DNA from 4 places in the Nonomuraea sp. NPDC049486 genome. Region 2 is predicted to be linked to each of the others. Evidence: riboswitches for the same ligand, from Rfam matches in the RefSeq annotation. Region 2 holds a riboswitch; each other region holds the start of a gene.
The links. A riboswitch is a leader RNA that binds a small molecule or an ion and turns the genes downstream of it on or off. The one in region 2 is predicted to bind cyclic di-AMP.
Positions count from the first base shown of each region.

Region 1 (7,453 bases), on a different contig from region 2:
TTCCCTCGGGGAACCCGCCGCCGGGCACCTCGATGCACGGGATGACCAGCACCGGCACCTCCCCCATGTGCTCGCCCAGGTAGGCGGAGCTGTCGGAGATGCGCCGCTGCGTCGCCGCCCGGTCCGGGTCGTCCTGGAACAGCTTCCCGGCGGACGACCCCGACGCGTGGTAGGCGCGTACGGAACGCCCGTAGTAGTCGCCGATCCGGGCGCGCAGGCCGGGATCGGTCACCACGATCCAGTGCCAGCCCTGGCGGTTGCCGCCGCTCGGCGCCTGCAGGGCGATCTCCAGGCATTCGCGTACGAGCTCCGCCGGCACGGGCCGGCGCAGGTCGAGGCGCTTGCGGACGCTGCGGGTGGTGGTGAGCAGCTCGTCGGGGCTCAGCGGCAGGATCGTCATGATCTCATCCTGTCAAAAACGACGTCCGCAGCGCGAAGTGCTCGCCCGTGTGGTCGACCTGGTGGATCTTGCCGGGGTCGGCGTACAGGCCGCGCACGCGGTCGCCCACGACGGCGTCGGTCAACGGTTATACATAGATTGATTTTTACGAACTTGTGTTCGAGCATCAACTTGACGTCAGCATGATCGTCTATACATGATCAGCTGTCCCCACCCCCCGGTTTCCCAGAAGCAGGCCATGTCGCCCCTCACCCCCGCCCGAGAGCAACCCTCGCCGCCCAGCGGCGCGGTCTTCGTCGACCACAGCGGCCGGCGGAGGAGGTGGTTCACGATGGGCGCGGTCCTGGTCAGCACGCTCACCCTGGCGGCGACGGTGACGCTCGTGGGCGCGGTGCTCGCGGACACGCCGCTGCCGGCCGGCGGCTGGCCGAGCCGGCACGCGAGCCCGCCGCCCGGCGGCACGCCCTCCGACGACGCCGCTCCCGGCAGCGAGCAGGCCGAGCCGGAGCCGTCCCTCTCCCGGTCCAGGTCCCGGCGGGCGCCGACCCGGTCAGCGCCCACGCGCGCCTCCGGCCGGCGCACCACCGCCGCGCCCTCCCGTACGCGAGCCAAGAGCCCGTCCGCCCGCCCCGCCTCACCGTCCGCGCGGCCGTCCCGTACGTCCGAGCCCCCGGACACGGGCGTGGCCGTGGAACCCGAGACGGCCCGCGACACCACACCCCCCGGCGAGACCACCCCCACCCAGCAACCGGAGCCCGCCGCGACCCCCTCCCCGGACTCCAGCGACGAGCCCTCCCAGACCCGGAACCCCACCACCCCCGGAACCCCCTCATGACCCCCCGCCGCAGACGCCCCGTCCCACAACCGGACAGCGCGCCCGCGCCCGGATGGGGGCAGGCACACGACCCGGGTCTCGGCAGGACGATCGGGCAGGCGGCGGATCGGGTGCCCGGTCCGGCGTACGGGCGTGACGTCCGTCGGGGTGGGCGGCGGCGGGGCAGGAGGCGGGTGGCCGGGCGGGGTGTGGAGCCTTCGGGGCACTGGCTGATGTTGCTGGCCGGGGTGGCGCTGGCGGGGTGCGCGCTGACGCTCGACGGGTTCGTCAAGAACGTGGTCGGCGAGACCGGGCCCCAGCGAGGCGGCGGGGACCCGGCGTCGTGGCTGGAGCCGGTGCGCCGCAGCGGCCCGGTGCTCGACCTGACCGGGGACAAGCCGGCCGGCGCCCGCCCGAAGGCCCGCACGGTGGCGCTGACGTTCGACGACGGGCCCGACCCCGAGTGGACGCCGCTCGTGCTGGACGCGCTGAAGAAGCACGGGGCGAAGGCGACGTTCTTCACGGTCGGCTCGAAGATCGCCGCCCATCCGGAGCTGACCCGCCGGATCGTCGCCGAGGGACACGAGATCGGCAACCACACCTACACCCATCCCGACCTGTCCGCCGTCCCCGCCTGGCGGGCCGAGCTGGAGCTGAACCTCACCCAGAAGGCGCTGGCCGGGGCGACGGGGCTGCACACGATGCTGGCCCGCCCTCCGTACTCCTCGACCCCTGACGCCATCACCGGCGAGCAGTGGGACACCCTGGCGATGCTCGGCCGCGAGGGCTACCTGATCGCGCTGGCCGACCTCGACACCGAGGACTGGAGCAGGCCGGGCGCGGCCGGCATCGCCAGGGCCGCGTTCCCGCGGGGCGGGCGCGGGGCGGTGGTGATGATGCACGACTCCGGCGGCGACCGCGCCCAGACAGTCGAGGCCGTCTGCCGCCTGCTCGACCGGCTGGACCGGGCCGGCTACCGCGCCGAGACGCTGACCTCCGCGCTCGGCATGCCGTCGGCGCACCGGCCGGCCGCGCAGCCGGAGCGGATCGCCGGCGCCGCGCTCGGCCTGGCGCAGCGCGCGGCGAACGCGTTCACGGACGCGCTGTGGTGGGTGCTGTTCGCCACCGGCGTGCTGACGCTGGCCCGGCTGCTGCTCCTGGTGGTGCTGGCCCGGGTGCACGCCCGGCGCTCCCGGGGTCCGGGACCGGCCCTGACCTGGGAACGGCCGCCGGGGGTGAGCGTGATCGTGCCCGCGTACAACGAAGAGGCGGGGATCGCCGCGACCGTGCGCTCGCTCGTCGCGACCGCGTACCCCGGGCCGGTGGAGGTGCTGGTGGTGGACGACGGTTCCACGGACCGCACCGCCGAGGCCGCCGCCGGGCCGCGGCTGCCGGGAGTACGGGTGATCAGGCAGGACAACGCCGGCAAGGCCGCCGCACTGAACACCGGCATCCGGCACGCGCGCCACGAGTTCCTCGTCATGGTCGACGGTGACACGGTGTTCGAGCCGGACACGATCGGGCATCTCGTGCGCCGGCTCGCCGACCCCCGCGTGGGCGCGGTGAGCGGCAACACCAAGGTCGGCAACCGGCGCGGGCTCATCGGCCGCTGGCAGCACGTCGAGTACGTGATCGGCTTCAACCTGGACCGGCGCGCGTTCGAGCTGCTCGACTGCATGCCGACGGTGCCGGGGGCGATCGGCGCGTTCCGGCGCGGCGCGCTGGTCGGGCTCGGCGGGGTGAGCACCGACACGCTGGCCGAGGACACCGACCTGACGATGGCGCTGTGCCGGGCGGGCTGGCGGGTGGTGTACGAGGAGCGGGCGCTGGCGTGGACGGAGGCGCCCGCGACCCTGGGGCAGCTGTGGCGGCAGCGCTACCGCTGGTGCTACGGCACGATGCAGGCGATGTGGAAGCACCGCCGCGCGCTGGCCGAGCCGGGTCCGTTCGGCCGCCGCTGCCTGGGTTACCTGGCGCTGTTCCACGTGCTGCTGCCGCTGCTGGCGCCGGTGGTGGACCTGATGGCCGTCTACCACACGGCGGTCGGCGACCCGCTGCCGGCGGTGGCGGTGTGGGCCGGGTTCGTGGTGGTGCAGGCGGCGGCGGGCTGGTACGCGCTGCGGCTGGACCGGGAGCGGGTGTCGGCGCTGTGGGTGCTGCCGCTGCAGCAGCTGGTGTACCGGCAGCTGATGTATCTGGTGGTGTTCCAGTCGGTGGCGACCGCGCTGCTCGGGGTGCGGCTGCGCTGGCACACGGTGCGCAGGCAGGGCACTTTCGCGGCGCCGTGACGGCACCGGCGGGAGATTTTACCCGGAGGCCGGATTCCCTTACGTACAAGGGGTTTCGGGGGTGTTACCCCGGGTCCGAACCGCCAAACCGGATATGTCATACTTGCAATATTTTTGTCTGCATATATACCTTTTGCGTATTCGCGGTGATACCTCAACTCTGTTGCCGCATCGATTGACCGGACCGTGCGCTGTCCTGACGGTGTCCCCCTCACGCCAGGGCAGCGCACGGCCGCCGAATCCGCGTCTCGCGGAGCCGGGGACCCACTTCCTGGGGTGAATCGGACGCCAGCGTCCGTAGGGGACTTCCAACTCCGAACCCGTCAGCTAACCCGGTAGGCGGCATGGAAGCAAGGAGTCATTTCCTCATGCCCAAGCCTCGGCTTGCCGCTGCGCTGAAGTACCGTCCCAGCAACCGTCTCAAGTACGCCTTCGCCGGCGCGCTGCTGGCGGGGACCACCGCCGTCGCCAGCGTGACCGGCACCGCCATCGCCGCCACCGGCGGCGCCGCCGCCCCCGTCGAGCCGAACCCGGCCATCGCCCAGCAGCAGGCGGCCCAGCTCACGTACGGCCAGGACGTGTCGAACTACCAGCCCGACCATGACTGGGCGGCCAGCCCGGCCGAGTTCGGCATCATCAAGGCCACCGAGGGCACCGGCTTCACCGACAAGACCTTCGCCCGGCACTGGCAGGAGCTGGACAAGAAGGGCATCGTGCGCGGCGCGTACCACTACGCGCACCCGCGCAACAACCCGATCGCCGAGGCCGAGCACTTCCTGTCCGTGGTGAACTCCCAGCCCGCCAAGCCCGGCGACCTGCTGGTGCTGGACCTGGAGACGACCAACGGCAGGTCCGTCTCCGAGGTGAACGCCTGGGCCAAGGCCTGGCTGTCGCACGTCAAGGCCAAGACCGGCGTCACGCCGCTGTTCTACAGCGGCTGGCACTTCGCCGACACCTACGGCGCGGGACTGTCGGAGTACCCGCTCTGGGTGGCCCACTACAGCAAGCCCAAGGGCGAGATCACCCCGCCGGCGGACTGGAAGTCGTGGACCATCCACCAGTACTCCGACAAGCCCATCGACCACAACGTCTCCGCCCTGACCCCCGACCAGCTCCGCAGCCTGGGCCGTCCGGCCTGACCCGCTCTGTGACGCCTCCCGTTGAGGGAGGCGTCACAGTCGTCTCAGCCCTGGTGGATCCTGAGCCCACGCTCCTCCATGCGCCGCAGCAGCTCGGCCGGACCCACCGCCGTCTCCGGCAGCAGGTAGAACTCCTCCAGGATCGGCCCCGCGTCATCGGGCGCGGCCGCGTCCCAGATCACCTCGTCACCCGGCGCCGTGACCTCGAAGGTGAAGAACGCGCAGCACGCCTTCTCCCGCGCGGCGAGATCCCGTACCCACTCCTCGACCCCGTCACCGGCGCGGAACCGGAACCGGATGCCCCCGGCGGTCCGCTCGCGTCCGGTGAGCGCCTCGCCGAACAGCCGCCGGTACTCGGCCAGCCGTTCCTCGGGGGTGTCGCGGGCGGTGGTCATGTCGCAGACGATCGGTGGGGTGTCCATGATGTGCTCTCCTTCCGTCACTTCCGGAGCGTAGAGTCTGGACCTAGGTCCAGGGTCAAGAGGAGAGCGGTGTGAAGATCGGCGAGGTGGCCCGCGAGGCCGGGGTCAGCGTGGACACGGTCCGCTTCTACGAGCGCCGCGGCGTGCTGCCGGCGGCGGGGCGCAGGCCGTCGGGCTACCGGGTGTTCGACGCGTCGGCGGTGTCCAGGATCCGCGCCGCCAAGGCCCTGCAGGAGCTGGGTTTCACGCTGGACGAGGTGGCCGGCGCCCTGCGCTCCCACGACGCGGGCGGCGCGACCTGCGCGAGCGAGCGGTGGCGGCTGGAAGCGGTGGTGGAGCGCATCGACGCGAGGATCGCCGAGCTGGCCCGGGCCCGCGACCTCGCCGCCCGGAGCCTCGCCGACTGCCGCTCCGGCGACTGCCGCTTCCCGACCGGCCTGTCCTTCTAGCGCGAGCCCTCGCCGGACTCGGCCAGGTCGGCCTCCTCCTTGGTCTTGTGCACGGTGCCGTCGGCGTGCTCGGGCGGCCCGTACGCCGTGTGGAGCACGAGCGGCGCGGCGCCGGTGTTGACGAAGTTGTGCGGGGTGCCCGCCGGGACGGCGACCAGGTCGCCCGCCTTCACCGGACGGACCTCACCGCCGACACGGGCCTCTCCGGTCCCGGAGACGAAGGTGAGGATCTGGTCGGTGTCCTCGTGCACCTCCTCGCCGATCTCACCGCCCGGCGGGATGGTCATGGTGACGACCTGGACCTTCTCCCCGGTCCACAGGACCCGGCGGAAGTCGGTGCTCTCTTCGGCGACGGTGGCGATCGCGAAATGGTGCACGGTCGGCTCCTGTGTCTCGCGGTTCAAGCTGGCGTATGACTCTTGCCAGGACAAAAGCTGACATAAACGTAATGTCCGGCAGGCGGACACCGGGCGCGGTGCTAGCTTCACCGTCATGAAGGTGCCGGAGAGGCTGCTGTGGGCCGTCGAGACCCTGGAGACGCGGCCGGGCGAGCGGGTTCTGGAGATCGGCTGCGGCCGCGGCGTCGCCGTCGGACTGCTCTGCGAGCGCTCCGCCTCCGTCACCGCGATCGACCGGTCGGCGGCGGCGGTAAAGGCCGCACGCGAGCGCAACGCCCGCCACGTCGAGGCGGGCGCCGCGGTGATCGAGCAGGCCGAGCTCGACGGCGGCGGGCTGCCCGGCGGCCCGTACGACAAGGTGTTCGCCGTCAACGTGAACGTCTTCTGGACCCGCTCCCCCGCCGCCGAGCTGGCGGCGGTCAAGCACGCGCTCGCGCCCGGCGGCTCGCTCTACCTGTTCTACGAGCCGCCGGGCGCCGCCAAGGCGCAGGAGATCGCGGTCAAGGTCCAGGCCGCGCTCGCCGGGTCCGGCTTCACGTCCACCACCCTGACGCGCGGTCTCCTGCTGTGCCTGAAGGGTGAGCTCACCCCGTGACGGTGACCGTCAGGTCCCCCGTGACGGGCGCGCCGCCCGGCGTGCGGACCGTCAGCGTGCCGGTGTAGGTGCCGGGCCGGCTGAAGGTCCTGGCCGAGGTCACGGTGAAGGCGGCGTTGATCCGCATGCCGGGGATGCTTCCCTCCCTGGTGGTGGCCGGGGTCACGGGCTCCTGGACGCCGTCGCTCCAGGTGACGGCCGCCTCCAGGCCGGCGGCGGTGTGGCCGGGCGCGGTGAGGGTCCAGGAGGCGCCGGTGGGCCGGCCGGTGCGGGTGCTCACCGATCCGCCGAGGATCTCCAGCCGCCAGGGCACGTCGGCGGTCGGGAAGAAGTTCGTGCCCTGCACGGTCAGCCTGCCGCCCATCTTCGCCAGGCGGTTCTTGAAGTCGGCGTAGTCCCGCTGGTCCTGGGGTGTCCAGCCGACCTCGGCGGTGGCGATCAGGCGCGGGTAGGCGTAGTACTGCGCCTGCTCGACGCGGCGGATGAACTCGCCCCACACCGCCGACTCCACGCCGAGCACGCTGCTCTCCTGGATGCCGGGGATGTACGTGCCGGGGTCCCAGTTGTAGTGGCGGTCCAGGCCGCACGGCCCGCCGCACGCCCAGGTGCCGCCCTCGGGCTGGCGCGAATCCTGCTTCTGCGGCACGTACGCGTGCGCGGCCGGGGAGAGCACGACCTGGGCGCCGCGGTCGTTCACGGCGGCGGCCACGGCGTTCCGGTTGCCGTTCCAGAACTGCACCACCGCGTTGTCCCGCGGCAGCGCGGTGCCGGCGTACTCGTTCCAGCCCACGACGGTCTTGCCGAGGGCGCGCACGTTGCCGGTGAAGGCGTCGACCATCTTGACGTAGTCCGCGTGGCTGGTCGAGAACGCCTCGTCGCCGCCGATGTGCAGGTAGGGGCCCGGGGTCATGGCGGCGATCTCGGTGAGCACGTGCTCGGCGAACTCGT
Region 1 covers NZ_JBFAPV010000006.1:325,543-332,995, reverse strand. The annotation lists gene AB0K05_RS20345 (nitroreductase family protein) at 1-400, opposite strand, end outside; gene AB0K05_RS20340 (hypothetical protein) at 639-1,235, shown strand; gene AB0K05_RS20335 (bifunctional polysaccharide deacetylase/glycosyltransferase family 2 protein) at 1,409-3,502, shown strand; cyclic di-AMP (ydaO/yuaA leader) riboswitch at 3,726-3,859, shown strand; gene AB0K05_RS20330 (GH25 family lysozyme) at 3,871-4,641, shown strand; gene AB0K05_RS20325 (hypothetical protein) at 4,686-5,063, opposite strand; gene AB0K05_RS20320 (MerR family transcriptional regulator) at 5,135-5,512, shown strand; gene AB0K05_RS20315 (cupin domain-containing protein) at 5,509-5,889, opposite strand; gene AB0K05_RS20310 (class I SAM-dependent methyltransferase) at 6,005-6,505, shown strand; gene AB0K05_RS20305 (family 20 glycosylhydrolase) at 6,495-7,453, opposite strand, start outside.
Region 1: another riboswitch for cyclic di-AMP. It lies ahead of AB0K05_RS20330 (GH25 family lysozyme); the one in region 2 lies ahead of AB0K05_RS13455 (C40 family peptidase).

Region 2 (7,453 bases):
CCTTCACCCGCACCGCCGCGACGTCGTCCACGTCGAACCGGAACTTCTTGGAGCCCGGGTAGCCGCAGAACTTCCTGGCGTGGACCGCGTCCCACTCGTGGTCGAAGCCGGCCGCCTGGAACCTCACGTGGGCGCACTTGCCGCCCTGCCCGTAGGTGCGCTGGTCGAGGTCGTAGAGCCGGCCGCGGAGGTGGACCGTGTTGGACGTCTGGTGCTCGTCCCACTCCACGCCGATCCAGCCCTGGGCCTTGGCGAGGTGGTGCTTGGCGTAGACCGGGCCCCAGGAGTATCCGTCGGCGGTGGTGGCGCTCGCGGCGGCGGGCATCGACAGGGCGACGGCCCCGGTGGCGGCGACGGCGAGCAGGCCGGTGGCGATCTTCCTGAACATGGTCTCTCCCCGAGCCCTCCCTGGACCGGCCCGCTGCCGGATCCCCCCTTCGAGCCCGTGACACATGGGTAACCGAGCGTGCTTGCAGGCCCCCTGCAGGGGACCGACGAGACCTTGCACGTGGCCGTATCCCCTACCCTTTGGTGATGTGAGCGACGAACTTCCCGAGCAGATGCGCATCCGGAGGGAGAAGCTCGACCGCCTTCGCGCCGAAGGCGTCGACCCTTACCCGGTGAGTTTCCCCCGCACGACCACCAACGCGGAGGTCAGGGCGAAATACCAGGGCCTGGAGCCCGACACCGCCACCGGCGACCGGGTCGGCGTGGCCGGGCGCGTCATGCTCAACCGTGTCGGCGGCAAGCTCTGCTTCGCCACCCTGCGCGACGGCAGCGGCGACCTCCAGGTCATGATCTCGCTCGACAAGGTGGGGGAGGAGTCGCTCGCGTCCTGGAAGCACGACGTCGACCTGGGCGACCACGTCGGCGTCGAGGGCGAGGTGATCACCTCGCGGCGCGGCGAGCTGTCCATCCTCGCCGACCGCTGGCAGATCACGTCCAAGTGCCTGCGCCCGCTGCCCGAGAAGCACCTCGGCCTGACCGACCCCGAGGCCCGGGTCCGCCAGCGTTACGTCGACCTCATCGTCAACGACGAGGCGCGCAAGATGGCCCGCGTCCGCAGCGCGACCGTGCGCGCGGTGCGCGACTTCTGGCACGAGGAGGGCTACCTCGAGGTCGAGACGCCGATGCTGCAGCCGATCCACGGCGGCGCGGCGGCCCGGCCCTTCGCGACCCACATCAACGCCTACGACATGGAGCTCTACCTCCGCATCGCGATCGAGCTCTACCTCAAGCGGCTCGTGGTGGGCGGCGTCGAGAAGGTCTTCGAGGTCAACCGCAACTTCCGCAACGAAGGCGCCGACTCCACCCACAACCCCGAGTTCACCATGGTCGAGGCCTACGGCACCTACCTCGACTACCACGACATGGCCGACCTCACCCAGCGCATGTACCAGAAGGCCGTGGTCGCCGCGCTCGACACCACCGTGGTCGTCCACGAAGGCGTCGAGGTCGACCTCGGGCTGCCCGAGTGGCCGCGGGCCAAGCTCTACGACCTGGTGTCCGCCGCGGTGGGCGAGGAGGTCACCACCGAGACCCCGCTGGAGCGCGTCCGCGGCCTGGCCGACAAGCACGACGTGCACTGGGACCCGAAGTGGGGCCAGGGCAAGCTGGTCCAGGAGTTGTTCGAGGAGCTGGTCGAACACACCCTCGTCCAGCCCACGTTCGTCATGGACTATCCGCTGGAGACGTCCCCGCTGGCCCGCGTCCACCGCGACAACCCGCTGCTGACCGAGAAGTGGGACCTCATCGGGTTCGGCACCGAGCTCGGCACCGCCTACTCCGAGCTCATCGACCCGATCGACCAGCGCCGCCGCCTGGAGGAGCAGTCCCTGCTCGCCGCCGGCGGCGACCCGGAGGCCATGCAGCTCGACGAGGACTTCCTGCAGGCCCTGGAGTACGGCATGCCCCCGACGGGCGGCATGGGCGCCGGCATCGACCGGATGATCATGGCATTCACGGGCCGCAACATCCGCGAGACCATCCTCTTCCCCCTGGTCAAGCCCACCCGCTGACCGCGCCGCGAAAGCCCGCCCGCGCTACAGGCGCGGGCGGTTGAGCCTGACGGGCAGCCGGGCCAGGCCGCGCAGCACCAGGTTCTCCTTGTACGGCGGATCCGCGTCGGCCAGCTCCAGCCCCGGCGCGGCCCCGGCCAGCGCGGCCAGCGCCACCTCCCCTTCCAGCCGGGCCAGCGGCGCACCCAGGCAGAAGTGCACCCCCAGACCGAACGCCAGATGCCTGCCAGGCGCCCGCCCCACGTCGAACCGGTCCGGGTCGGGGAAGGCCGCGGGGTCGCGGTTGGCCGCGCCGACCAGCGCCAGCGTCGACGTGCCCGCCGGCACCCAGACGCCGCCCAGCTCGGCGTCCTCCAGCGCGACACGGGCCGTGAGCTGGACCGGCGGGTCATACCTGAGCACCTCCTCCACGACCTCCCTGGGCCGCTCGGCCGCCCGCCCCAGCACGCCGTGCCTGACCAGGTTGAGCACGCCGTTGGCGATGAGGTTGACGGTCGTCTCGTGACCGGCCACCAGCAGCAGCACGCACGTGGCCAGCAGCTCGCGCTCGGTCAGCTCCTCGACCTGGACGAGCGCGCTGAGCAGGTCGTCGGCCGGCCGCTCCCGCCGCAGCGCGATGAGACCCTGGAAGTAGTCGTGGAACTCGCGCCGGTGGCGTTGTGAGCGCTCGGTCAGCTCGTCGGTGACGATCGGGTCGAGGCTGCGCGCCATGGTCTCGCTCCAGCCGCGGAAGCGCTCGTGGTCCGCCGCCGGCACGCCCAGCATCTCGCTGATCACCATGACGGGCAGCGGGTAGGCGAAGTCGCGGACCAGATCGGCCTCGTCGGGCAGCGCGGCGATCAGGTCCGCGGTGATCGTCTCGATCCGCGGGCGCAGCCGCCGCACCATGCCGGGCGTGAAGGCCTTGCTGACGAGTCCGCGCATCCGGGTGTGGTCAGGCGGGTCCATCATGAGGAACGAACGGACCGGTTCGTCCGGCCCGGCGGGCGCGGGGGTGGGGCCGTGACCGAAACGCGGGTCGCGCAACAGGGCCGAGCAGAGCTCGTGGGAGGTGGCGACGAGCAGCCCGCCGCGCGTCCGGAAGAGCGGCCCGCTCTCGCGCAGCTTCCGGTATCGGGAATACGGCTCGCGCAGGAACGCATAATCGTACGGATCGAAACCCAGCATGTCGCTGGGGCTCAGCGTGGACGGCGGCGCGCTGTCAGAGTCCTTGTGATCGATCATTGCGCTTGGAAATGTGCCGACATACGCCGAGTACTTCACGTAGGACGGATCATGTCAATGGCTATGGTCAAGTAGGGCAGATCTTACGCTTGACGGCCTTTGCCGGATGCGTTTACGTAGTCGGGGCGAGCAGCCTTTCGCTCGTGCCAGGACGTCACCGAGTAGTGCTGTTGGGGGGGAGGGCTCCCGATGGATGTGCTCAGTGAAAATGTTGAACTGAGCCATGCAGATCTGGCGTTGCTGGCGGAGCTGGCCAAGGGCGTCACAGTAGACCGAGTGGGGAGGCGCCTTGATTGCAGCGGCCGCACGGTGCGCCGAAGACTGAGGGGCATCTGCGACCGGATCGGGGTGGCCACGGCCATCGAAGCCGTGGCCTGGGCCGCGCGCCGCCAGCTGATCTAGCCGTCAGTCGGCGATGCGCACCGCTCCGGCGTAGGGGCGCCGGTCGAGTGAGGCGATGCGTACGACGTCGCCCGTGCGCGGCGCGTGCACCATCATGCCGCCGCCGAGGTAGATGCCCACGTGGTGCAGGTCGCTGTAGAAGAAGACCAGGTCGCCGGGGCGCAGCTCCTCGCGCGCGATGTGCCTGCCCGCGGTCCACTGGTCGCCGGTGTAGTGCGGCAGCGAGATGCCGACGCGCTGGTAGGCGGCCATGACCAGCCCCGAGCAGTCGTAGCCGTTGGGGCCTTCCGCGCCCCAGACGTACGGCTTGAGCTGCTGGGTGAGGGCCCAGCGGGCGGCCTGGGCCGCCTTGCCGTCGCCGGGGATGGGCAGGGTCACCTTGACGGCCCTGGTGCCGGGGCGGCCGGCCTCGCCGAGCGCGCGCTGGAACAACCGGCTCTCGACCTTGGTGACGAGCTTGGAGATCCGGTCGCGCTTGGCGCCGAGGTCCTTGACGATCTTGTTGACCTCGTCGATGCGGGTCTGGGCGCCGGTCCTGGCCCGCTCGGCCGCGTCCATCGCCTTGGTCAGCTTGAGGACCTCCTCGCTCTGCTGCTGTCGCAGGGCGTAGGTGGTGGCCGCGCGGTCGAGGTAGCTCTCGGGGTCGCCGCCGGTGGTGAAGGCGAGCACCCGGCTGAGGCCGCCCGACATGTATTCGGCCTCGACCAGCTGCGACGCCCTGGTCTTCTTCGTGGCCAGGTCGGCCTCGCTGGCGGCGAGCCTCTTCTTGGCGTTCTCCACGGCCTTCTTGGCCGTCTTGAGCTTCTCGCGCTGCCCGTTGTACTGCTCGGTGAGGGTCTCGATCTCCAGGTGCATCTCCTCGACCTGCTCGGAGAGCTCCTTGAGCGAGGGCTTGGGGTCGGCGGCGACGGTCCCCGCGGGAGCGGCGACGAGCAGCGCGGCGAGGGTGGCGCCCACGATGCCCAGCCTGCGGCCGTAGCCGGCCCGTTCCGGAGGGCGGGCGCGCTCGCCCGCGGAACTCCCCCTGCGGTCGCGCGTGCGCTTCACCAATCGAGCTCCTTCCGTAGCGCGCCGACCGGGCTAGCTGACGGGTTCGGGCTCGGACCGGCCCTACCGAGCGAGGTGCTCGGACTCACCCCTGGTGGCGCCGCTCGAACGCCGCCGGCGGGTCCCCGGCTCCCCTTGCGGGGATTGGGCGCGTCTCCGCGCCACATGCGCGGGGACATCGACGCTGGACACTAATGCACCGAGGGTTCCTGCTCAACCGGAACTACAGACTCTGTAGAGATTTCACAACCGGGGGGTCACAAGGTGGTCTCGTAAAGCCCGGTATGGCAAAGACTTCATGTCCTCTTTGTGCCTGCTTGGACCAGGCATGGAACGGTAGGAAACCTCCAACGCCACAGGTGCTCGTACAGCCACGAGACGTTACAAGATGGGCGCAAGTCCGGGGTTAGGGGTGAGCCGTAATCACAAACTGTAGGCTGGAGGGTCATGGAGCAGGTCGCCGAACGTCCCCTTCCCGACACGCAGGTCCTGGTCCGGCGTGCCCGGACGCCGGACGTCAAGGCCATCAAATTCCTGGTCGACACCTATGGAGGCCCCGGCCCCCGGCTGCTGGAGAAGGCCACGGTCACCCTGTACGAGGACGTGCAGGAGTTCTGGGTCGCCGAGCGCGACGGCAAGGTCGTCGGCTGCGGGGCGCTGCACGTCCTCTGGGAGGACCTGGCGGAGATCCGCACCGTGGCGGTCCACCCGGAGGCGCGCGGGCTGGCCATCGGCCACCGCATCGTCACGGCCCTCATCGACACGGCCAAAGAACTCGGCCTGCAGCGTGTTTTCTGCCTCACATTCGAGGTCGACTTCTTCGCGAGACACGGATTCCGGGTGATCAAAGGCACCCCGGTCTCGCCCGAGGTCTACGCCGAACTCCTGGCCTCGTACGACGAGGGCGTGGCCGAGTTCCTGGACCTGGAACACGTCAAGCCCAACACCCTGGGGAACACACGGATGTTGCTCCACCTGACCTCGGGTGATGCGGATCTTGACTGACAGAAAAGGTGATTGTTGATACCCATGTCGATACGTTGTCCAGGACAGGCATGTGCCCTGACACGTGCCACATGCGCACGCGAAGCGAGGTGACACGGTGAGCACCGGACAGCCGCCGTATCCGCAGGATGAATCCAGCGAGAATCATCCGGGATACGGGCACAACCCGGGACACCCCCATGGGGAGGATCCCGACGCGACGGTCGTGGGCTACAGGGCCGACGACCCCTACGGCCAGGGCCAGTACGGCCAGCAGCCCCCGTACGGGCAGCAGCAGCAGTACGGTCAGCCGGGTCAGCAGGGCTACGGCCAGCAGGGCGCGTCCCAGCCGGGCTACGGCCAGCCCCAGTACGGCCAGCAGCCCGACTACGGCCAGCAGGGTTACGGTCAGCAGCCTCAGTACGGTCAGCAGGCTCCCTCGCAACCCGACTACGGCCAGCCCCAGTACGGCCAGCAGGCCCCTTCCCAGCCTGACTACGGCCAGCAGCCCCAGTACGGCCAGCAGGCTCCCTCGCAACCTGACTACGGTCAGCAGCCCCAGTACGGTCAGCCCCAGTACGGCCAGCCCGGCTACGGCCAGCAGCCCTCCTCGGGTCAGCAGGGCTACGGCCAGCAGCCCTCCTCGGGTCAGCAGGCTTACGGTCAGCAGGGCTACGGTCAGCAGGCCCCCTCCCAGCCCGGTTACGGCCAGCAGCCCGATTCCCAGTCCGGCTACGGTCAGCAGGCCTACGGCCAGCAGGGTTACGGTCAGCAGCCGCAGTCAGGGCAGCAGTACGGCCAGCCCGGCTACGGTCAGCAGGCGCAGTATGGCCAGCAGCAGTACGGCCAGCCCGGCTACGGTCAGCAGCCCCAGTACGGCCAGCAGTACGGTCAGCCCGCCTACGGGCAGCCGGGCTACGGCCAGCCGGTCGGCGTGCAGCCTCCGGGTGCCCCCGCGCCGCTGGCGGAGTGGTGGCAGCGGCTGGTGGCCCGTCTCATCGACGGCTGCATCTTCGGCGTCGTCTATTTCCTCATCTCCCTGGTGCTGGGCATCTTCTTCGTGGCCAGCTACAACTCGGTGACGGGTGTCACGACGGGCTTCTTCAGCTCGTTCCTGATCGGTCTCATCCAGTGGATCCTGCTGGTCGGCCTCTACGTCGCCTACGACTACTTCATGACCAAGATGAACGGTCAGACGGTCGGCAAGATGGTGATGGGGATCAAGGTCGTCCCCGTGGGCGGCGCCATGCCGCCCGGCGGCCTGCCGGGCAACATGGCCCTGAAGCGGGCCGGCGGCACGTGGGGCGGCTATGCGCTCGGGATCCTCCCGCTCGTCGGTGCCTTCCTCGGCGCGATCGCGGTCATGCTCAACGCCGCCTCGCAGCTGTGGGACAAGCCGCTGCAGCAGACGTTCGCCGACAAGTTCGCCGGCACCGTCGTGGTGAAGATCAAGTAGCCTGTACGGCTCGGAAAACAGGGATCGGTGATCCACCGGTCCCTGTTTTCGCGTGTGTGCTCCGTACCAGAATGGGAACGGTCGGGACACCGATGGGGCGAGGTGAGGGTTATGGCCACGACGCCGCGGGCCGATCCGGTGCCCGCGGAATGGTGGGAACGGCTGGCCGCCCGGCTCATTGAAGCGCTCGTCTTCGGGGTGTTCTATTACATTCTGTTCATCGCGCTGTGGGGCATCTTCCGGACTGTCGGGGTGCTGGAGCTCTTCGGGGGCCGTTTGCCGGGCGTGTTCGCATGGGTGTTGGCCGGGCTGGGTTATACGG
Region 2 covers NZ_JBFAPV010000004.1:212,250-219,702, forward strand. The annotation lists gene AB0K05_RS13435 (hypothetical protein) at 1-388, opposite strand, end outside; gene lysX (bifunctional lysylphosphatidylglycerol synthetase/lysine--tRNA ligase LysX) at 537-2,018, shown strand; gene AB0K05_RS13445 (cytochrome P450) at 2,043-3,242, opposite strand; gene AB0K05_RS13450 (LuxR C-terminal-related transcriptional regulator) at 3,432-3,644, shown strand; gene AB0K05_RS13455 (C40 family peptidase) at 3,648-4,691, opposite strand; cyclic di-AMP (ydaO/yuaA leader) riboswitch at 4,698-4,852, opposite strand; gene AB0K05_RS13460 (amino-acid N-acetyltransferase) at 5,139-5,696, shown strand; gene AB0K05_RS13465 (RDD family protein) at 5,794-7,131, shown strand; gene AB0K05_RS13470 (RDD family protein) at 7,243-7,453, shown strand, end outside.

Region 3 (7,453 bases), on a different contig from region 2:
GTACGAAAACTACGAAGAGAGGGAGTACCGAGGCGGCGGTGCCGGTGAACAGCATCACGTAGTCGGTGCCGTGGGCCTGGTTCAGCGCCGCGATCGAGGTCTGCACCACCGGGTTCTCCGGCAGCAGCACGATGAGCGGCCACATGAACTCGTTCCACGTCTGCATGAACACCAGCAGCGCGAGCACCGCCATGCCCGGCCGGAGCGCGGGCAGGATGACCTTGCGATAGATGCCCAGTGTTGACGCCCCGTCGACCCTGGCCGCCTCGACCAGCTCGTCCGGCACCGCCTGGGAGGCGTACTGGGTCATCATGAACACGCCGAACCCGTTGACCAGGAACGGCAGGATCACCGCCTGGAGCTGGCCGGTCCAGCCGAGCGTCACCATGAGCTCGTACAACGGCACGATGCCCATCTGCTGCAGCGGCACCATCATGGTGACCAGGATCAGCCCGAGCAGGATCTTCGAGCCGCGGAAGCGCAGCTTGGAGAAGGCGAAGCCGGCCAGGGTGGAGATGAACACCACCGACACGGTCACCGTCGTCGCCACGATCGCCGAGTTGATGAGGCCGGTGAGGAAGTAGGCGTCCTCGGTGGCGAGCAGCCGCTCGACGTTTTCGCCCAGATGGCCGCCCGGCAACATCGGCGGCGGGGTGTCGAGCGCGTCGTCGTTGGTCCGCGTCGCCATGATGAACATGTAGTAGACGGGATAGGCCGACAGCAGCAGCGCCAGGGCGAGCACGACCTTAGTGAGAGCCCCCGCGTCCCACAGCCGGTTGACCGGTTGCCTGGTGGTCATCGTGCACCCCCGATGCGGCGCGTGAACCAGTAGTTGATCATGGTGCCGAAGAGGATCAGCACGAACAGCAGCCAGGCGGCGGCCGAGGCGTAGCCGATCTCGAACCCGCCGCGGAAGGCGGCCTCGACGATGAACATCGCCACGGTCTGGTACTGGCCGGTGGTGCCGCCGGTCATCATCTGCTCGCCCTCGAACATCACCGGCTCGGTGAACAGCGTCAGGCCGCCGATGGTGGAGATGAAGACGACGAACACGATGGTCGGCCGCAGCATCGGCAGCGTGATCTGCCAGAACTGCCGGCGCGCCGAGGCGCCGTCGATGGCCGCGGCCTCGTACAGGTCCTTGGGGATCGTCTGCATGGCGGCGAGCAGGATGATCGCGTTGTAGCCGGTCCACCGCCAGTCGACCATGGTGGCGATGGCGATCCAGGCGGACCACTTCTCGTTCTGCCAGGCGATCGGCTCGATGCCGGCGAACCCGAGTATCCAGTTGAACAGGCCGTAGTCACGGCTGTAGAGCTGGCTGAAGACGACCGCCACCGCGACCACCGAGGTGACCATCGGCAGCAGCACGCCCAGGCGCAGCAGCAGCCTGCCGCGCAGGCGCTTGTTCAGCGCGTTGGCCAGCACCAGGGCCATGATGATCTGCGGCACGGTGGCCAGCACGAACATGCCGACCGTGTTGAACACCGCGTTCCAGAACTCCGCGTCGGCGATCAGTTCGGCGTAGTTCGCGAGGCCGGCGAACTCCCGCTTGCCGGCCAGCTCGGCGTCGTGCAGCGACAGCCAGAGGGTGTAGAGAAGAGGGAAGACGCCGAAGACGGCGAACAGCAGGAAGTAGGGCGAGACCAGGAGGTAGGGCATGCCCCTGAGGTCGAAGCGCCCGGCCCGCCTGCTCGGCCTCGCCCGCCTGGGCGACGCGTGCCGGGGCGGCGGCGCGAGTTGGAGAGTCATGGAAGCCTTTCGAGCCAGATCGGGAGTGGCGCCCGCCCGGAGCGGGCGCCACCCGGTCCAGTGGGAGCGTCAGCCCGCTGCCTTGACGCCCGCCTCGACGAACTTCGTCCAGGCCTCGTCGTAACCCACCGCGCCCTGGTCCATGCCCTCCAGCACCTTCTCCACCGAGGTCTTCACCTGGGCGTGCTTCTCACCCAGGAAGACCGGCTGCAGGTCCTTGACCGAGGCCGAGAAGATCTCGCCGGTCGGCACGTCGTTGAAGTACTCGTTCTTGAGGCCCGCGACCTCGGGGTCCTGCTGGGCGGGGATGGAGCTCGGGAAGGCGCCCGCCTCCTTGAAGGCCGCGATGTGGCCGTCCTTGCCCGTCAGGTAGTTGAGCACCTCGGCGGCTTCCTTCGGGTGCTTGGTCTGCTTGGGGACGGCCAGCCACGAGCCGCCCCAGTTGCCCGTGCCGCCCGGCACCGCGGCGACGTCCCAGTTGCCCTTGTTCTCCTCGCCGGCCGCGCCGGAGATCACGCCGAGCATCCACGACGGGCAGCCCATGGTGGCGAAGTCGCCGCCCTTGATGGCCTTGTTCCACGGCGGGGTGAACGCCTGGAGCTTGGCCGTCAGGCCCTGCTGGCTGAACTTCTGCACCCAGTCGAAGGAGGTCTTGACGGCCGGGTTCGTCTCCAGGACGAGGTTGTTCTCCTTGTCGAAGTACGAGATGTTGCCGTTCTTCGGCGCCTCCTGCGACAGGATCACGTTGTAGATGGTGTTCGGGCCGTCCATCCACTTCGCGCCGGTGTCGGCGGCCGAGAACTTCTTGCCGGCCTCGAGGTAGGCGTCCCAGGTCGGCCAGAGCTTGGCGACCTCCTCACGGTCGGTCGGCAGCCCGGCCTTCTCGAACAGGTCCTTGCGGTAGCACATGGTCATGCCGCCGATGTCGGTGCCCAGCGCGAACAGCTTGCCCTCGGCGTTGACGCCCGTCTCCCACTTGGCCGCGGGGAAGTCGGCCTTGCGGTCCTGCAGGCCGTACTCGCCCAGGTCGGTGAAGAACTGCGGGCGGGCGGCCATCAGGCCCATCGCGCCCTCGTCGATGCCGACGATGTCACCGGCGCCGCTGCCGGCCTGCAGGCGCTGGAGCAGCTGCGGCAGATAGACGTCTTCGAACCTGTCGGTCAGGTTCGAGTACTTGACCTGGATGTTCGGGTGCTCGGCGTTCCACTTCTTCACGGCCTCGTCGTAGCCGAAGTTCTCGCCGCCGCCGAAGGTGTGCACGTTGATGGTGACGGGCTCCGCCGGCGTGCTCGCATCGGCTGAGGGGGCCGGAGCCTCACCGCCACCACAGGCGGCGGTCATCGCGGCCAGGGCCGTGACCAGGACTCCGGTTACTGCAAAGCGCTTGTGGTTCGTCATACCGTACCCCTCTTGGGTGTGGATCTTGGGAGGTGCATCGCGACAGTCCCGCGATTGGAGTGTCTTTGGGAGCGCTCCCACAAAGAGTGCCCGTAGCGCGTCCAGGCGTCAACGTCCCGAAACTCAACCGTTACCTCTGGGGTATTTTGTGACCCTAGAAGTAGCCGTACGGGGATATATCGCCCAAAGCGCTACTTGGGAGCGCTCCCATCCCACGGGCACCGTTTCTCCCGCACACCGGCACAAAAGCGCACCAGAACCAGAGGCGTCTCACCGGCAGGCCGCGGCCCGCGCCTCCATGAGAACGCGTTCGCGCTCGTTGCGGGTCAGCGCGGCCGCGCGCTCGAACTCGGCGCGGGCCTCGCCGAGCCGGCCCAGTCTGAACAGCAGGTCGCCGCGTACGCCCGGCAGCAGGTGGTAGTCCCGCATGGCCGGCTCGCCGGCGATCTGGTCGACCAGCTCCAGGCCCACCTCGGGGCCGTACGCCATGGCCAGGGCCACCGCGCGGTTGAGCTCGACCACCGGCGAGCCGGACAGGGCCGCGAGCCGCGCGTACAGGTCGGCGATGCGGACCCAGTCGGTCTCGCCGGGCGTGAACGCGCGGGCGTGGCAGGCCGCGATGGCGGCCTGGAGCGTGTACGGGCCCATGGTGCCGGTCAGCTCCTCGGCCCGCTCCAGCGCGGCCAGGCCGCGGCGGATGAGCAGCCGGTCCCACCGGGCGCGGTTCTGCTCCAGCAGCAGGATCGGCTCGCCGGACGGGCCCAGCCTGGCGGCCGAGCGGGACGCCTGGATCTCCATGAGCGCCACCAGGCCGAACACCTCGGGCTCCTTCGGCATCAGCCCGGCCAGCACCCGCCCCAGGCGCAGCGCGTCCTCGCAGAGCCCGGGCCGCATCCAGTCGTCGCCGGCGGTGGCCGAGTAGCCCTCGTTGAAGATCAGGTAGATGACCTCCAGCACGGACGACAGCCGTCCGGCCAGCTCCTCGCCCGCGGGGACCTCGAACGGCACCTTCCGCGTGGCCAGGGTCCGCTTCGCGCGGACGATCCGCTGCGCCACCGTCGGCTCGGACGTCAGGAACGCGCGCGCGATCTCGTCGGTGGACAGGCCGCCCAGCACCCGCAGCGTCAGCGCCACCCGGGCCTCGGTGGACAGCACCGGATGGCACGCGGTGAACACCAGCCGCAGCAGGTCGTCCTCGATCTCCTCGGGGCCGGGCGGCTCCTGTCCGGGGTCGTCCTCCAGGGCGCGGCCGATCTCGGCGAGCTTGCGCTCGTAGCGTTCCCTGCGGCGGATCAGGTCGACGCCCCGGCGTTTGGCCACGGTCATCAGCCAGGCGCCCGGATTGCGTGGCACGCCCTCGCGGGGCCACTGCTCCAGCGCCGCGACCAGCGCGTCCTGTGCCAGCTCCTCGGCCAGGCCGACGTCGCGCACCAGCCGGGCCAGCCCGGCGATCAGCCGCGCCGCCTCGATCCGCCACACGGCCTCGATGGCCCCATGCGTCTCCGAAGCTGTCACGGGCCCATCGTATGGTCACCCCGTCCGGGACATGCCCGGCACTCACCTCAGCGCGGGAAGCGAGAAACGCTTTCAGGGAGCGCCGCCCCCGGCATGTGTGCCCGGCTACCGGCTGGAGCGGCGGATGGCCGTCTTCGGGGTGTGTGCCGGGCCAACGGCTGGAGCGGCCGACGGCCGTCCGAGGCGTGCGTGCCGCCCCGGCTGGAGCGGCGAACGGCCGTCTCCCGCGTGTGTTTCGGCTCCCGTTCAAGCGGCGGACGGCCGTCCCCGGCGCGTGTGCCGCCCTGGTTGAGGGCGGCACACGCGCCTGGGCGTGGGCGGCACCCATGCCTGGGTGTGGGTGGCGCGTTCTTGGCAGGCGTCTGGGGGGTCGCCCTGGGGCTGCCGTCAGGCGTTCGGGGGGTTGGTCTCCAGGGACTCGCGGAGGGCTTTGTCGCGCTCGGCGGTCTCCGGGGTGAGGGAGGTCTCCGGCATGTCGGCCGCGTCGAAGACCTCCCAGAGCTCCAGGCCGACCCCCTCGCCGCCCTCGGGGACGGGGACGCGCAGGGCCCATTCGACGGCCTCTTCGCGGGACTTGACCTGGATCAGCCAGAAGCCGGCGATGATCTCCTTGGTCTCCGCGAAGGGCCCGTCGATGACCTTGGGCTTGCCGGGGCCGTAGGCGATGCGGGCGGCGCGGGAGCTGGGGGCCAGCCCTTCCGCCGCCAGCAGGACGCCGGCCTTGGCCAGCGACTCGTTGTAGGCCATCATGTCGTCGACGAGCTGCCGGCTCGGCATGACGCCCGCCTCGGTCTCGGCGCTGCCCTTTCCGATGATCATGAACTTCACGGTGCTTCTCCTTCGAATCCCGGTCTCGCCGACGCGTCGAACGAGCGGCGTCCGCATCGACACCTCAGGGATTCTTCCGGACAATCAGGCGGCGTACTCGGGGTAGCCGTAGCCGACGACCTGAGACTTGGGACGGATGCGCTCCTCGACGAGCCCGTTGCCGGTGTTGCCCTCGATCGTGGAGATCGTCCCGTCGCGGTTGTCCTTGACCACGAAGCCCACGTGCTGGATGGAGCCGAGGCTCTTGCTGCCGTTCCAGGCGAAGAAGACCACGGCGCCCGGCTTGGCCAGGGTGCCCCAGCGGCCGTTGTTCTGGAACCACCGCGCGTGCGTCACCGTGTAGGCGTCCCAGCCCACCTGCGCGCGGGCGCCGGTCTGCTCGCCGACCCAGGAGACGAACATCGCGCACCAGGGGGCGTTCAGGTAGGCGGCGGGGTGGCCGCCGTCACGGGCGATGGTCTCCTGGGCGCGCTGCGAGTTCGCGTACCACTCCTGGAACTTCGTGCCGCCGCCCCGCGCGTTCTCCCTGATGCCGATCTGCTCCCTGGCCAGGGCGAGCACCTGGGCTGCGGTGACGTCGATCTTGTCCTTCTCGGCGGGCTTCGCCTCCTGGGAGGCGGTCTGGCCGGCCTCCGCCTGGGCCGTCAGCGAGAGATCGTCTCCGTTGACCGGGTCGGCGTGGGCGGGGAGGGCGGAGCCCATGAAGCAGGCGACGAAGGTGGCGCCGAGGGCGGCGCGGACGTAATGCGGTTGGGTGGCACGGGGGAGGCGATGCATGACCATCGAGGGGATGTACTCCTTGCTTCCATGCCGCTTACCGGGTTAGCTGACGGGTTCGGGCGTGGAAGCTGCCCTACGGCGCGCGAGGCGCCGATTCACCCCGGAAGAAGTGGGTCCCCGGTTCCGCGCAAGGCGGATTCAGCGGTCGCAGGACGATCCTGCGATACGACGGTGTTCTCGGACACGACCGGGCAAACCGGACGTATGCCGTGAATGCGGAGTAAAGTAACGCATCTGGCAAGAAACTGGCAAGTCTTCAAAGCCGCGGCTAGCGGATCTGCGCCCGCGCCTCCGCCAGAACCCGCATGATGGCAAGGCTCTCGTCAAGCGGCATGATCTCGCTCTCGGTACGACCCCGCGCCAGGCAGTCGCGGACCTCGCGCAGCTCGCCCGCGTACCCGTTGTCCGCCGGATCGTCGAGCGCGTGCTCCTCCGGCTCCATCCCCGGCCCGCTGAGCACGACCCGCCGCGGAGCCCAGAACGGGGCGTCGATGTCGGCCCGCATCCCGGTGCCGACGACGGTGGCGTCGTTGGAGTAGGCGCCGAGCAGCGAGCACTCCACCAGCGCCCGCCTGCCGCCCGGATAGCTCATCAGCCCGCCCGCCTCGGCGTCCACGCCGCCCGGGGACAGCGAGCCGGTGATGCGCGTGCTCTCCGGCGTTCCGAGGAACAACTGGGCCAGCCCCATGGGGTAGATGCCCAGGTCGAGCAGGGCGCCGCCGCCCAGCTCCGGCGCCCAGAGCCGATGCGCGGGATCGTACGGGTGCGCGAAGCCGAACGAGGCGCGCACCGAGCGGATCTCGCCGAAACGCCCGTCGCCGGCGAGCATGCGGATCAGCGGGTTGAACCGCATCCACATCGCTTCCATCAGGAAGACCCCGGCCTCGCGGGCCAGCCGGACCATCCGTTCGGCGTCGGCCGTGGTGGCGGCGAGCGGCTTCTCGCACAGCACGGCCTTGCCCGCCGCGATGGCCGCCTCGGCCACCTCCAGGTGCTGGGCGTGCGGGGTGGCGACGTAGACGGCGTCCACGGCCGGATCGGCGCACAGCTCGGCGTAGGAGCCGTGGGCGGACTCGGCGCCCAGTGTCGCGGCCAGCGCCTTGGCCCGGCCCAGGTCGCGGGAGCCGACCGCGGCCACCCTCATCCCCGGCTCGGCGGCGATGACGGCGCCCACTGTCCT
Region 3 covers NZ_JBFAPV010000002.1:612,492-619,944, forward strand. The annotation lists gene AB0K05_RS07785 (carbohydrate ABC transporter permease) at 1-799, opposite strand, end outside; gene AB0K05_RS07790 (sugar ABC transporter permease) at 796-1,752, opposite strand; gene AB0K05_RS07795 (ABC transporter substrate-binding protein) at 1,822-3,150, opposite strand; gene AB0K05_RS07800 (RNA polymerase sigma factor) at 3,421-4,665, opposite strand; gene AB0K05_RS07805 (YciI family protein) at 5,053-5,484, opposite strand; gene AB0K05_RS07810 (CHAP domain-containing protein) at 5,578-6,276, opposite strand; cyclic di-AMP (ydaO/yuaA leader) riboswitch at 6,290-6,427, opposite strand; gene AB0K05_RS07815 (Gfo/Idh/MocA family oxidoreductase) at 6,542-7,453, opposite strand, start outside.
Region 3: another riboswitch for cyclic di-AMP. It lies ahead of AB0K05_RS07810 (CHAP domain-containing protein); the one in region 2 lies ahead of AB0K05_RS13455 (C40 family peptidase).

Region 4 (7,453 bases), on a different contig from region 2:
TCTCTGGCTCGACGGCGCGACGCTGACGGTGGTGAGCGTCGCGCTGGGCGTGCTGGGCCTGGTGCTCGCCCTGGCCAGTCTCCGAGACAGGTCGTGACGGGAGCGGCCGAGGTGACCGGCTGGCTCGCGTCCAGGGCCGTCCCGCTCGACGGGCTCGACCCGCGCGGGCCGGTCGCCGGCCTGGAGCCGCTGCGCGAGGTCCTCGACGGTGTCAGGGCGGTGGGGCTGGGGGAGGCGACCCACGGCACGCGGGAGTTCTTCCTGCTCAAGCACCGGCTGCTGCGGTTCCTCGTGGAGGAGCTGGGGTTCACCGTGCTGGCGATGGAGGCCAGCGTGTCGGCGTCCGAGGCCCTGGACGCCTACGTCCTGGGCGGGGCGGGGGAGCCGGAGCGGCTGCTGGCCGACCTCGGGTTCTGGACGTGGCGGACGCGGGAGATGCTGGCCGTGGTGGAGTGGATGCGCGAGCACAACCGCACCGCCGAGCCGAAGGTGCGCTTCGCCGGGATCGACCCGCAGTTCCCCGCCGCGTCGCTGCGGTGGCTCCGCGCTCACCTGGGTGAGCGGGCCCGCGAGCTGCTCGGGCCGCTGGCGGTGCTGGGGGAGACGCGCCTGGGAGTGGGGGAGCCGCTCGACCCGGCGATCGAGGCGGCCGCCCGCGGGCTGGCCGACGAGGTGGGCGCCGGCGGGCCGGGGGAGGCGCACGCCAGGACCGTGCGGCAGTTCGCGACACTGGTCACGCGGCCGATGCGCGACGCCGACGGGTCGCGCACCGCCGGGGCGGCCCGCGACCTGTTCATGGCCGACAACATCGACCGGCTGCTGGAGGACCCGGCGGCGAAGGTCGCCGTCTGGGCCCACAACGGTCACGTGGCCGCCGGCCACTACGCGCGCCTCGGTGCTCCGGTCATGGGAGATCATCTCCGTCAGCGTCACGGCGCCGGTTACTACGCGCTCGGCCTGCTGTTCGGACAGGGTGAGTTCCGGGCCAGGCGGCTCCGGTTCGGCAGGCCCGACGTGCGGCGGCCGCCGGTGCGCCACCGGGTGCCCGCCGCCGGCAGGCCCGACGTGGCCGAATCCCTGCTGGCTGCCGCCTGCCCCCGCGATCACGTCGTCGACCTGCGCCTCGGGCCCAGGCCCGAGGCGGTGACCCGGTGGCTGGGCGAGCAGCAGTACGTGCGCGGTTACGGCGCCACGGCCGGGCGCTTCTCGTACAAGCTGACCTTCACCCCGGCCGTGCTCGGCGCCGCCTTCGACGGGCTCGCCTACATCGCGCACGGCACCTGTTCGACCCCGCTGTAAGGGTTGTCACACCGGGGGCCGGGGGCCGATGGCGCCCAGGCGGTCGGCGTAGCGGCCGAGGCCGAGTGCCATCGACTCGACGGGCCGGTCCGCGCGCCGCACCGGCACGCCCATGGCGGCGCGCAGGCGTCTGGCCAGGCCGCGCAGCAGCGCGCCGCCGCCCGTCAGCACCGCCCCGTGCGCGGCGACGTCGGCGGCGAGCTCGGCGGGGCAGCGCTCCAGGGCCGTCGCCGCCGCGCGGGCGATGGCGTCGGCCGGCGCCCGGGTGACCTCGTACAACTGCTGGACGGGCAGCCACGCGACCCGCTCGCGCCGCGACTCCGGGTCGAGGCCGCGGACGAGCACGTGCCGGTCCAGCGGTTTCCAGGACGGGCCCGCGCGGAGCTTGGCCGCCTCCGCCTCCGCCTCGCCGACCAGCAGCCCGTGCTCACGGGCGACCAGGGCGGCGATCGCCGCGTTCACGGCGCTGCCGCCGGCGTGGACGGTCCCGGCGGCGACGACGGCGCCGCAGGCGAGGATCGCGATCCTGGTCAGGTGAGGGCCGATGTCGACGATCATGCGCCCGGCCGGCTCCGTCACCGGCAGCCCGGCGCCGAGCGCCACCGCGACGGCGTGCTCGACGAGGTACACCCGCCTGGCGTCCGCCTCGTAGGCCAGGTCGCGCACGGCCGAGCTCAGGATGGGCGGGGCGCCGTCGGGCAGCGCCATCACCAGCCGCGGCCGGGCGTACGGGTGTCCGTGCACCTTGCTCAGGAAGTGCTTGACCAGCCGCCCGGCGAGCTCGCCGCCTTCGCGCACCGGCCAGCGGGCGATCCCGTCGTCGTGCCGTACCGCTCGCGTGTCCGCCCCGCTGGAGGGCGAGCACGCCGCGTACGCGTCCGCGCCGAAGAGCGTGCGGCCCGTGGCCGCGCAGGCCGCCGCCATCGACGGCTCGTTGAGCACGACGCCCAGGCCGGGGGCGTAGATCTGGGTGGTGGCCGTGCCGAGATCGATCGCGAGATCCCGGCCGAGGAACGCGAGCGGGCTCACCGCCGCGGCTCCGGGGGGTAGAGCTGCATGTCCGTGGTGTTTCCTCGATCGGGTCAAGGCAACACCAAGTCGCCGGCGCGCGTCCCGCCGATGATCCCGGTTATGCGCTGTCAAGGCCTGCGTGCGAAGCTGGAGGCTGTACGCACATCAGGAGGCCCTCATGGCGGAAACCCCGGAGCCGGAAGTCGACGAGACTCCCGAGGACGAGATGAAGCGCAAGTTCCGTGAGGCACTGGAGCGCAAGCGCGGCCAGCAGGCGGGATCTGGCGGCAGTGGTAGGGGCGCCGACCATTCCAAGATCCACGGAGCCCACGGCCCGGCTGCCGGCAAGCGGTCCTTCAGGCGCAAGAGCGGCGGCTGAATCTGGGTGTTCAAGGGGGTACGGCATGCCGTACCCCCTTTTTCTAGGTAGATCTTCGCCCGAATCATGGGCTTACCTTTGCGTTTGTCCGATTTGCTCGCTAGATTGGTCGGCGTTACCAGGCAGTGACCTCGGCTCTTCACCAGGAAGAGGCGGCTGCCTGGCGCCGAATCCCGCTCCCCCGCGGGAACCGGGGACCCACCTTCTGGGGTGAATCCGGCCCATGCGGCCGGTAGGGCATCTCCACGTCCGAACCCGTCAGCTAACCCGGTAGGCGAGATGGAGAGGACGTTTTCCTGTGATGAATCACCGCGCCCGTCCCCCCTACCGCGGGATGTCATCGGCCGCCGATTGAGCGGCACCATTTCCTGATCTTCCTTTCGCGCTCCCACCGTAGCGTCCGTACGGCTTGATGCCCGGCTACGTCGTTCCGCGAGCGCACCTTTGCTGTTGCCTCACAAAGGACTTCTGTTTTTCATGTCTGCTCGTTTCAGCATGCGTTCCATCGCCGCGATCGTCGCCGCCGCCGGCACGCTGGCGCTCGGCTCCGGCGCCGCCGCTCACGCCGACACCGACAAGGGCACGGAGAAGGTCCTGCTCCAGGGCGAGACCACGGCCTCCTACTTCTGGGACGACGGCTCCGGCCGCGCGGGTGACACCGGCCTGCCGGCCAGCGGCAAGCCCATGCAGAAAGGCATGGCCGCCAGCCCGAGCTGGCCGCTGCTGACCGAGGGCTACGTCATCTACAAGGGCAAGAAGGCGCCGTTCTTCGTCGGCGACCGCGGCCCGGGCGTCCCGTCCAGCAAGGGCATCATGCTCGACCTGGACGGCAAGACCTTCGCCGACCTGACCGGCGGGAAGTTCAACCCGCGCACGCTCATGGTGGACGGCAACGGCGGCAAGGGCCACATCGAGGTCGAGTACGTCATCACCAAGTGGGGCGACGGCCTGGGCCTGAAGAACCACCCGGTCGCCTTCTCCGAGGGCGCCTACAAGCGCATGGACCGCAACCCGGCCGCCCCGCCGGTCCTGGCAGGGGACAAGGCGGACAAGAAGGACGAGGAGAAGGCCGTCGCCGGCCAGTCCGGCAGCGACAAGGCCGAGCCCGTGAAGACCAGCCCCGTGAAGGCCGACCCGGTGAACCTCGTCAAGGCCCCGGCCGAGCCGCAGCCCGCCGCCGGCGGCGCCGAGGCGGCCGCGGCCACCGATCGGAGCAACGTGGCGGGAGCCGCCGTGGCCGGCGGCGTGATCCTCGTCGGCGGCGGCCTGGTTCTGGGCCGCGAGCGCATCCGCAAGCTCGTGCGCCGCTGACCTTTGCGTCACCACGATTAGAATGTCATTCTAGAGCCGTGACCTCGACCGCATCGGCTCATGGAATCGACATCGCGTACGAGAGCTTCGGCTCTCCCGACGGGCGCCCGCTCCTCCTGATCATGGGGCTGGGCGCCCAGCTCATTCACTGGGACGACGAGCTGTGCGAGCAGCTCGCCGAGCAGGGGCACCATGTCGTCAGGTTCGACAACCGCGACGCCGGGATGTCCACCCACCTCCACGAGGCGGGCGCGCCCGCACCGGGCAAGCCGGCGCCCTACCTGCTGGACGACATGGCCGCGGACACCGCCGGGCTGATGGACGCCCTCGGCTGGCCGGCCGCGCACGTGATGGGCGCCTCGATGGGCGGCATGATCGCCCAGTCGCTCGCCATCCGGCACCCCGAGCGGGTGCTCACCCTCATCTCGATCATGTCGACCCCCGGTGGCGCGGTCGCCCCGCCGAGCGAGAGCGCCCGGTCGGTCCTGTTCGCCAAGCCGGTGACCACCCGGGAGGAGGCCATGACCCAGGCGCTGGCGACCTGGTCGGTCATCGGCTCCCCGGGGTACGAGCTCGACCGCGAGCGTGTCCAGCGGCTGGCCGGGCAGGCGTTCGACCGCGGCCACGACCCGGCGGGGTTCGCCCGGCAGCTCGCCGCCATCATGGCGTCGCCCGACAGGACCGAGGCCCTCACCCGGCTCAACGTCCCGGCGCTGGTCATCCACGGAGCCGACGACCAGCTCGTCCCGCTCTCCGGCGGGCAGGCCACGGCGGCGGCCATCCCGGGCGCCGAGCTCAAGGTCTTCCCCGGCATGGGACACGACCTCCCGCGGGCACTCTGGCCGGAACTCGTCGAGGCCGTCACCAAGCTCACCGCCGGTCACGCGGGCCCGGCCCGCTGATCCCGGGACCGTTGGAAGGGGCGCACCTCGCGAAGCGCCGGGAGGCTGCCGCTCGCGAGATGCGCCCCGGCGGCGGCACGCGCTCGCCGCGCCCGGACGCGTGCCGCCGGGTTCTCGGGGGAGGGGTCAGACCTCCAGCTTCTCCTCGATGCCCTTGAGATGGTGCCTGGCCAGGGCCAGGTTGGCCCGGCCGCGGTCCAGGGCCAGATAGAGGAACAGGCCCTTGCCGCCGCGCCCGGAGATCGGCCGGATGATGTGGTACTGGCCGCCGAGCGTGATGAGGATGTCCTCGATGGCGTCGTTGAGCCCGAGCGAGTCCATCGTCCGGAGCTTCGCCTTGACGACCTCGGTGTTGCCGGCCGCGGCGACCTGGAGGTCCAGGTCCTTGGACCCGCCCAGGGCGCCGAGCGCCATGCCGCTGCCGTGGTCCACGATGGCGGCGCCGATGGAGCCGTCGATCGCCATCATCTCCTTGAGAGAGATGTCCATGCTGGCCATGCTTTCCTCCGATCAGGAATGGTCACTTCTTGCCTGCTGCCACCGCCGCCACCGCGGCGGCGGTCTTGCGCCCCTCCAGCCGGAGCAGCCCGAGGTTGGCGCCGGGCTCAGCCAGGACTGTGAGGACGACAGTGGGGCCGGCGGCGTAGAACGCGGCGTGGCCCGCGCTGCCGGAGACGAGCGTCTCCTCCAGGTCGCCCCGCCCGGCCAGGATCATCATGCGCCGGCTCATCGCGAGCAGCGCCGCGGCCAGCGCGGACACGTGCTCGCTGCTGTCCTCCGCCAGGTCGCAGGCGATCGTCAGCCCGTCGATGGTGGAGGCCACGCTCCCTTTGACGTCGGCCGTCCGTTCGCGCAGGAGAACCATCTCCTTGAGCACCTCTTGACGCAGTTCCACAGATGGCCTCCTCCTGCGTGAGGGGAACCTCACGTCAGCTCCTCCAACGCCTTCCTGAGCCGCAGCAGCAGCTCGATGTCCGTGGGGTCCCCGGTGACGACCGGGCCGAGCGGGCCGCCGGCGGTGGCGTCCGCCCTGTGCCGGGCGACGTCGAGCCGCTTGACCCGCCTGGGCAGCGGCTCCGTCCCCTCGGCCGCGACGATCAGGCCCGCCGCCGCCAGCCTGCGCACCGCCAGCAGGACCGCGTAACCGGACCGGCCCAGCCGCTTGGCCAGCTCCAGGGGAGTGGCCTCGCCGTCGGCCCCGATCGCCACCTCCCACTGCACGTCGCTGAGCGTCACGCTCTGCCCGGGCATCCGCGGCGCGGCGCGTACGGGGGAGGTGTCCAGGTCGGCCCGCGGCCACGTCTCGGCGAGCCGTGCCCGGCGGCGCGCGCACTCGCGCACCAGGCCGGGCACGTCGAAGTACCAGCACCCGCCGAGCCAGTGCCCCTCGCCGGGCCGGAACCTCGGCCGGGCGCCGGTCACCGGCAGCAGGAAGAACGCCGCGTCCAGCACCGCGCCGAGCACGCAGTACTGCAGCTCGCCGAGCGTGACCCGGCCTTCCTCCAGCAGGCGCTCGGCGCCGCCGTCGGCCTGCAGCCTGCGCAGCGCCGACTCCGGCACCCGGCCACCGGCCGCGAGCAGCCGCTCGGCGCCGGGCACCTGCGCGCAGGTCATGTACGTGATGCGCCCGTCGTCGAGGTAGACGGTGCCGGCGCGGCCCACCCGCAGCGCACCGGTGGCCCGTTCCTTGGCGAGGCCGGCCAGGAGCGTGTCCAGCGACGGCATCGGTCACGCCAGCAGCTGCTCGGAGATGGCGCGCAGCCGGTGGCGGGCCAGCGCGATGTTCGACCGCTCCATGTCGAGGCGCACGTAGATCACCAGCGGCCCCTCGAACAGGGTGTCCATCAGCCTGATCAGGTGGTGTCCCTGGTCGGTGCTGATCAGCAGGTCGCCGATGCGCACGGTGTCGCCGGGACAGGCCCGCGAGAGCCCGTCCATGCTGGCCCGCAGCATCTCGGTCAGCGCCGCGGCCGCCTTGTCGGCGTCCACGCCGCGGGGTTGCCCGCTGAAGGACACGGCCATGCCGCTCGTGTGATCCACGAGCATCGCGTCGAGCGCTCCCGGTATGGCCATGACTTCGGTCAGGCAGCTGTCGAGTGCGAGCACGGTGGCCTCCCTCGCCGTCATGCGGACGCGGACAGCTTAGGGATGCCAGAAGAGACGGAAATGAACGGCGATAACGTGAGCCGTACCGAGATGAAGTTGTCTACGGCTGAGGCGAAGAAAAACCCTACTGAGAGGGATAATCCCGCGATTTATGAGGAAATGCCAAAGGCCTCAGGGAAGGTTATTCGCATTCGGTTCCGTCGCCTCGTCCGGAAGGAGCGCCTTCTCGTCGGGCTTGAAGACCAGCACCTTGTCCACGTACGACGTGACCGCCGCGGCCAGCCCCACATCGCTCCCGGCCGCCTCCGACAGGTACCACCGGTGGTCGAGGATCTCGTGGAACAGCTGCGGCGCCTCCAGCTTGCCGCGCAGCCCGGCCGGGATGGCCGCGATCGTCGGCTGGAACACTTCGGCCAGCCAGCGGTGCGCCACGATCGCCTCGTCC
Region 4 covers NZ_JBFAPV010000007.1:257,600-265,052, forward strand. The annotation lists gene AB0K05_RS22100 (hypothetical protein) at 1-97, shown strand, start outside; gene AB0K05_RS22105 (erythromycin esterase family protein) at 112-1,299, shown strand; gene AB0K05_RS22110 (rod shape-determining protein) at 1,306-2,328, opposite strand; gene AB0K05_RS22115 (DUF5302 domain-containing protein) at 2,489-2,689, shown strand; cyclic di-AMP (ydaO/yuaA leader) riboswitch at 2,844-2,981, shown strand; gene AB0K05_RS22120 (hypothetical protein) at 3,167-4,000, shown strand; gene AB0K05_RS22125 (alpha/beta hydrolase) at 4,039-4,902, shown strand; gene AB0K05_RS22130 (hypothetical protein) at 5,029-5,400, opposite strand; gene AB0K05_RS22135 (roadblock/LC7 domain-containing protein) at 5,423-5,797, opposite strand; gene AB0K05_RS22140 (hypothetical protein) at 5,827-6,627, opposite strand; gene AB0K05_RS22145 (roadblock/LC7 domain-containing protein) at 6,631-7,008, opposite strand; gene AB0K05_RS22150 (DUF4032 domain-containing protein) at 7,180-7,453, opposite strand, start outside.
Region 4: another riboswitch for cyclic di-AMP. It lies ahead of AB0K05_RS22120 (hypothetical protein); the one in region 2 lies ahead of AB0K05_RS13455 (C40 family peptidase).